DNA from 2 places in the Pseudonocardia sp. CA-142604 genome. Region 2 is predicted to be linked to the other one. Evidence: riboswitches for the same ligand, from Rfam matches in the RefSeq annotation. Region 2 holds a riboswitch; the other holds the start of a gene.
The links. A riboswitch is a leader RNA that binds a small molecule or an ion and turns the genes downstream of it on or off. The one in region 2 is predicted to bind fluoride.
Positions count from the first base shown of each region.

Region 1: it holds a riboswitch for fluoride, as region 2 does, so the genes downstream of both, ACQPZQ_RS44315 (universal stress protein) here and ACQPZQ_RS41210 (DUF3040 domain-containing protein) in region 2, are expected to answer to the same signal.

Region 1 is NZ_CP192045.1:9,696,363-9,699,560, reverse strand. It holds gene ACQPZQ_RS44320 (adenylosuccinate synthase) at 1-909, shown strand, start outside; gene ACQPZQ_RS44315 (universal stress protein) at 1,040-1,534, opposite strand; fluoride riboswitch at 1,748-1,811, opposite strand; gene ACQPZQ_RS44310 (MarP family serine protease) at 1,865-3,061, opposite strand; gene ACQPZQ_RS44305 (hypothetical protein) at 3,058-3,198, opposite strand, start outside.
Region 2 is NZ_CP192045.1:9,053,963-9,057,160, reverse strand. It holds gene ACQPZQ_RS41225 (methyltransferase) at 1-134, opposite strand, end outside; gene crcB (fluoride efflux transporter CrcB) at 263-631, opposite strand; gene ACQPZQ_RS41215 (fluoride efflux transporter FluC) at 637-1,149, opposite strand; gene ACQPZQ_RS41210 (DUF3040 domain-containing protein) at 1,159-1,467, opposite strand; fluoride riboswitch at 1,586-1,648, opposite strand; partial or broken gene ACQPZQ_RS41205 (SDR family NAD(P)-dependent oxidoreductase) at 1,841-2,104, opposite strand; gene ACQPZQ_RS41200 (TetR/AcrR family transcriptional regulator) at 2,250-2,870, shown strand; gene ACQPZQ_RS41195 (NAD(P)/FAD-dependent oxidoreductase) at 2,892-3,198, opposite strand, start outside.

The sequences.
Region 1 (3,198 bases), 640 kb from region 2:
AAGATCGGCACCACGGGCCGGGGCATCGGGCCCGCCTACCAGGACAAGGTCGCTCGCGTGGGCGTGCGGGTGGCCGACGTCCTCGACGAGAAGATCCTGCACCAGAAGGTGGAGGCGGCCCTGGAGTTCAAGAACCAGGTGCTGGTGAAGGTCTACAACCGCCGCGCGCTCGACGTCGACGAGGTGGTGGACACGGTGCTCGCCCACGGCCGCCGGTTCGCCGACCGGATCGCCGACACCCGCCTGCTGCTCAACCAGGCACTCGAGGCCGACGAGACGATCCTGCTGGAGGGCTCGCAGGGCACCCTGCTCGACGTCGACCACGGCACCTACCCCTTCGTCACCAGCTCCAACCCCACCGCCGGTGGTGCGGCAGTGGGCTCGGGCATCGGCCCCAACCGCATCACCCGGGTCATCGGGATCCTCAAGGCCTACACCACGCGTGTCGGCTCCGGCCCGTTCCCCACCGAGTTGCTGGACGCGATGGGTGAGCAGTTGCGCAAGGCGGGCGGCGAGGTGGGTGTCACCACCGGGCGGCCGCGCCGCTGCGGCTGGTTCGACGCCGTGATCGGCCGCTACGCGGCACGGGTCAACGGGATCACCGACTTCTTCCTCACCAAGCTCGACGTGCTCTCCGGGCTGGAGAAGGTGCCGATCTGCGTGGGCTACGAGGTCGACGGGAAGCGGATCGACGAGATGCCGATGACGCAGACCGACGTGCACCACGCCGTGCCCGTCTACGAGGAGCTCCCGGGCTGGTTCGAGGACCTCTCCGGCTGCCGCACATTCGACGACCTCCCGGGCGCGGCGCGCGACTACGTGCACCGCATCGAGGAGCTCACCGGCGCGCCTGTCAGCGCGATCGGAGTGGGCCCCGGCCGCGACCAGACGATCACGCGCGACGTCTGAGGTCGGGACTGGCGGCCCGTTGGACGGCGACGCCGTCGCAACCCGTCCATCAGTGCCGAGGCGTAGGTCCCTGCGCGGGCGCGCGGTTCACGAGATGCCGCCCGGGGCCCGGCTTGTTGATGTGGCCGTGTCAGTTGAACTGTCCAGGCGGGACGACGAGAACCGGGCGGTTTTGGCGCTCGATCAGGGCGTGTGAGACCGAAGGTTGGACGAGCCGGGCGAGGGTGGCTCGGAGTCCTTCGCCGCGGGTGCCGACGACGATCATGAGTGCGTCGTGTTCGTCGGCTGCGGCGGCGAGCGCCCTGACCGGGTTGCCTCGGCAGGATTGGTAGGTCCATGCGAGGCCGCTTCGGGTGAGGGCGGCTTCGACCTGGTGACGCTCCTCGACGAGGGTTTGTTCGCCTTGCTCCTCCCAGTCGGCGGCGTCGGGGTCGATGGGGTAGTCGTCGAGGACCACGGCGTGGACGACGTGTAGTTGAGCGCCGAGTCGGCGTCCGAGCTCTGCGGCGACGGCGAGGGCGTGGTCGCTCGCGGTGTCGCGGCAGTGTCCGACGATGAGGGTGTTGGCCGGGTTCTTGCTGGGTGTGGCGGGCACTCTCTCGGGTTGTTCAAGCAATGCGCTCATGTCCGCGCTCCAGTTGACGTGCTCCACCGATTGTGTCGGGTGTGCAACTCGGATTGTTGTTGTGCGGCTCTTCCGGCGGGATGGCGGTAATCCGGGCAGCGGTACCCGCACCCACGCTGCGATCCGGCGACGAAGGACGACGGCAAGCCGCGGTGCTGCGGGACGGGAGAGTGGGGAACTTTTGCTGTCATGCCCTACCTCCAGAGTCGAGCCCTGTTGGTAGGAGCTATCAGCCCGGGGTGGGCGGTCAACGGCGAGCCCCATCGCCTGTGACCCACAGCATAAACCTCGCTGGGCCTTCGTGCGCGCTTCCCGCAGCAGCTGAGCGGCTCAGGCCGCGCAGCTACCCGTGTTCACTTCGCTGCGCAGCCCGGATGCGGCCTGCACGACGTGCGACACCTGGTCGACGGTGAGGACGAACCCGGTCTCCTGGTCGTCGAGCGCGGCACCGAAGACCACACCGATCACGGTGCCGTCGGGTGCCACGAGCGGGCCGCCGGAGTTGCCCGAGCGGACCACAGCTCGCACCGTGTACACCTCGCGGGTGACCTCGCCGTCGTCGTAGATGTCGGGGCCCTTCAGGTTGATCATCGACCGGATCTTCGCCGGGGTGGCGGTGAAGGGCCCGTCCAGCGGGTAGCCGAGCACCACGGCGTCGTCGCCCGGCTTGGCCGGCTGCGGATCGAACGTCAGCGGCTTCGCGGCCAGGTCCGGCACCCGCAGCACCGCGAGGTCGACGCGGGGGTCGTAGGACACCACCTCGGCGCTCAGCTCGACCGTGCGGCCGCGCCTGTTCACCACCTCGACGCCGGTCTCGGACGTGCCCGCGACGACGTGGGCGTTCGTGAGCACGAGCTGAGGTCCGATCACGAACCCCGTGCCCTCGAGCTGGCGGGCGCACGACGGGGCGCGGCCACGAATCTTGAGGACGCTGCTGCTCAGGTTCTCGATCACCGGGCTCTGGGCGAGCGCCGGATCGGGCGGGCCGACCTCCGTGATCGGTGTCTCCGCGAACGGGCTGAGCACGTCGGGGAAGCCGGAGTTGTTGAGTAGTTGCCGCAGCTCCGCGGGCAGCGCCTTGGCCCCTGCCGGCATCACCGAGTCGACGGCGCGGAGCACCTCCGACCCACGGACGCCCGAGGCGAGACCGGGGAAGCTCGCCGAGGCCAGTGGCAGCGCGACCAGCCAGGCCGCGATCACCACGGTGACGGCCTGCAGCACAGAGCCCAGCGTGGAGTCGACCTGCAACGAGCGATGGCCGGTGATCCGGTCGCGGATGCGGCGCCCGAAGAAGACGCCGGTGGTCTCGCCGAGGGCCACCAGCAGCACGACCACGACAACACTGACGATGACTCGCGTGGTGGGCGCCTCCACGCCCGCGGCCAGCAAGGGCGCCAGCCGGACCCCGAGCACCGCCCCCGTGAGCACCCCGACGAACGACAGCAGAGCCACCGCCATGCCGTGGCGCCAACCGGAGACGGCCGCGATCAGTGCCAGCGCCAGAACAACCCCGTCAACCCAACTCATCGCATGACCTCGCTGCGCTCGGTCGGCGCTTCGCTGGGGCGCTGTGTTGATGATTCGCTCGCGCGCTCGCTCATGGGCATGACGTCGCTGTGCTCGGTCGGCGCTTCGCTGGGGCGTTGTGTCGATGGTTCGCTCGC
Region 2 (3,198 bases):
GCGCTGAGATCGTCGCCGACGACGATCACGCGGCATGGCGGTCGATGGCCGTCGGCAGTGAGCCAGCGCGCACGCATATTCGTGCCGTGCTCTCGCCAGCTCAGGATCTGATCGTGTGACGACGTGTCGAGCATGGGAGGACTCCCGCGAGTCCAAGCGGACCGGCATCGTATCGGGCGGTTCCCGAATTCACGGCACTCCGCCGATCAGAAGACCCGGAAGGGGAATCCCCGTCAACGGAGATTGCGAATGCCGATCTCCCTCACGACACCAGCGCGCGCGCGGCCCACCAGGCCAGCACGGCCAGGCCCAGCCCGGCGACGACGCTGCCTGCCACGTAGGCGACGGCGACCCCGCGGGCCCGGACCTCCAGCAGGGCGAACGCTTCGTAGCTGAAGGTGCTGTACGTGGTCAATGCACCGCAGAACCCGACCGTGGCGGCCGTCTCCAGCGCCGGGGGGAGCGCGCCGCTGGCTCCGACCAGCGCGCCCAGCACGAACGAACCGATCATGTTGACGGTGAAGGTCCCCCACGGGAACCGTGTCCGGTGGCGGGTCTGCACCGTGCGGTCGACGACGTATCGCAGCGGCGCCCCGATCGCCGCACCAAGTGCCACCCACAACACCTCCATCGCCGTCACCCCCCGCTTCCGGGGCGCGGCACGCCCGCAAGGCGGGCGGCCAGCCGGGTCGCGCCCGCGCCGAGTGCGCATGCGAGCACCGCGAGGACCGGAGTGATGACGAGGTAGGCCACCGCCAGACCGGGCCGGGCGCCGTCAGCGAGTGAGATGGCGTCGACCGTGTAGGTGGAGAACGTGGTGTAGCCGCCCAGGATCCCGACCCCGAGGAACGGGCGAGCGAGGCGATGCGGCTCGACGAGCTCGGTGATGACCACCATCAGCACGCCGATCAGCAGGCAACCGGAGAGGTTGATCAGCAGCGTCGCCCACGGCCATCCGCTGGGCCCGTGCGGCCACGCCAGCCCGATTCCGTAGCGCGCTTCGGCACCGATCACGCCGCCGACGGCGATCGCTCCCAGCACGTCCAGCGGATGCCCCGCGAGTTCGCGTCGCTGCGCCGGTATGCCGATATCGACGTCCGGGTCGATGCCGCTCGCGGGCTCAGGGTCGTGGGGAACGTCGGCGCTCATCGCACCCGCTCAATCCCGTAGCCGGCGAGCCATGTACTGGTCGTGGGAGGTGACCCGGAACGCCGCCGCCAGAACGAGGATCAGCGGCGGGAACACGGCGAGCAGCAACGTCGCACCCCTCAGCAGGCTGGTGTCGTCGAGCACGAACCCGGACGCCATGAGGGTGATCGACACCGCGAAGTACGTCCAGGCGATCCGGTCGAGCACCGTGGCGGGCGCCGGAGGTGCCCCGTGGTGCAGTCGTCGGGCCAGCGATGGGTCCTCCTGTGCGAGCCTCCGCGCGATCGCGCGCAGTGCGCGCCGCTCCCGCCGGTTCATCGACGTCGCCGTTCATGATGACTCCACCGGTACGGATGGAGTTGACGACAGCCGCAACTCATAGCGGCAGTAGAAACGGATAGGGCTGACATCACCACCTCCTACCCACAGAACAGCCCTGTCGGTAGGAGCCATCAGCCCAGCCGGGCGGTTGTAGGCGAGCCCCATCACCTGTGTGCGATCCCAGACTACCCGTTCGCTCGACAGTGCGTAGAGAGCGGCGACGAGCAGGACGTCCGCCCCTGCCCGGAATTCAGCCTTCGACCACCTCCCGCGAGACGTCCCAGAGGCGGCCGGCGAGGTCGAGGTCGAGTGCATAGGACGAGACACCCAAGGTGTCAGGGTTCTGGGCGGCTCGCGCCGGGTCGTAGGCGAGGTCGAGAGGGGCCGCTGCGACGTCGGCGTTGCCGGTACCGGCGACGATCTCGGCAGCTACGCTTTCGCCTGCTTCGATGTTGCGCACGGCGAGAGTCACCTCGGCCCCGGCCGCGGCCAGCGCACGGGCGGTCTCTCTGCCGACCCCGGAGGCGCCGCCCGTGACCACGGCCCGCTTGCCGGTGAGGTCGACTCCGTGGAGGACGTCCTGTGCGGTGGTTTCGCGACCGAACGGGGTGGCGATCCGAGTCGTAACCGTCATGATTGTCCTGTTCTGAAGCGCGGCGACGGTCGACGCGCTAGCCTGAAATGGAGGAAGCTCCGGTCTTCAGACCCAGCCGGATGATCCTCCACTTGGCAATGAGTGTGTGCGGCCTCACTTCGGCAGGCTGCAGGAGGAGGAGCACGTGGACGACCCCGCCGGACGGCCCCTTCGCGCGGACGCCCGACGCAATCGCGATCTGCTGCTCGCGTCCGCGGTGCGCGCGTTCTCCGAGAAGGGGCTCGACGCGTCGCTGGACGCGATCGCCAAGGACGCCGGAGTGGGGATCGGCACGCTCTACCGCCATTTCCCCACGCGCGAAGCGCTCATCGAGGCCGCCTACCGCAACGAGCTGGCTGCCGTCTGCGACGCGGCGTCCGATCTGCTGGAATCGCTCCCGCCGGTGGAGGCCACCCGCGCCTGGATGGACCGCTTCATCGACTACATGACCGCGAAGATCGGCATGGCCGATGCGCTCCGCGCGGTGATCGCCTCGGGTGCCAACCCCTATGCCCACAGCCGCGAGCGGCTGAACGCCGCGATCGAGCAGTTGCTGTCGGCCGCCGCCGCAACCGGCGAGATCCGGTCCGACGTGAAGCCGGACGACGTGCTGATCGGCGTCGGGGGCGTCGCCCTGTCGGCCGGCGATCCGGCTCGGCGTGAACAGGCCGGGCGTCTCCTCGACCTGCTCATGGACGGCCTGCGCTACGGGGCGCCGGCGGCCCGCGCCGCACAGCCGGACCAGACCGCAGCCGCCGCGCGCTGAGCGTCCCCGGGGTCCTCGCCGTCAGAGTCCGTGGCGGCGAACCCCGAGAACGCGTTCACTCACCCCGGCCTCCACGAGCGCGGAGAACGGCTCCGCCGTCGTTGCTCCGACACCGCGGTCGTCGACCCCCTCGCGGCGGGCGTGGCCCGTCATGGCGAGGCGGACGTCGTCGGCGACGAGGTCGGCGTTGATCGCGACGGCTGCGCTGTAACCGGCCGCGGCGGCGTTGATCACTCCCGCCTGCAGGTCGGCGACGTTGCCGGCCACCCACACCCCGTCCACTGCCGTGGCCCCGGTGCGGTCGGCCGGCACCACGGTGCCCAGGACA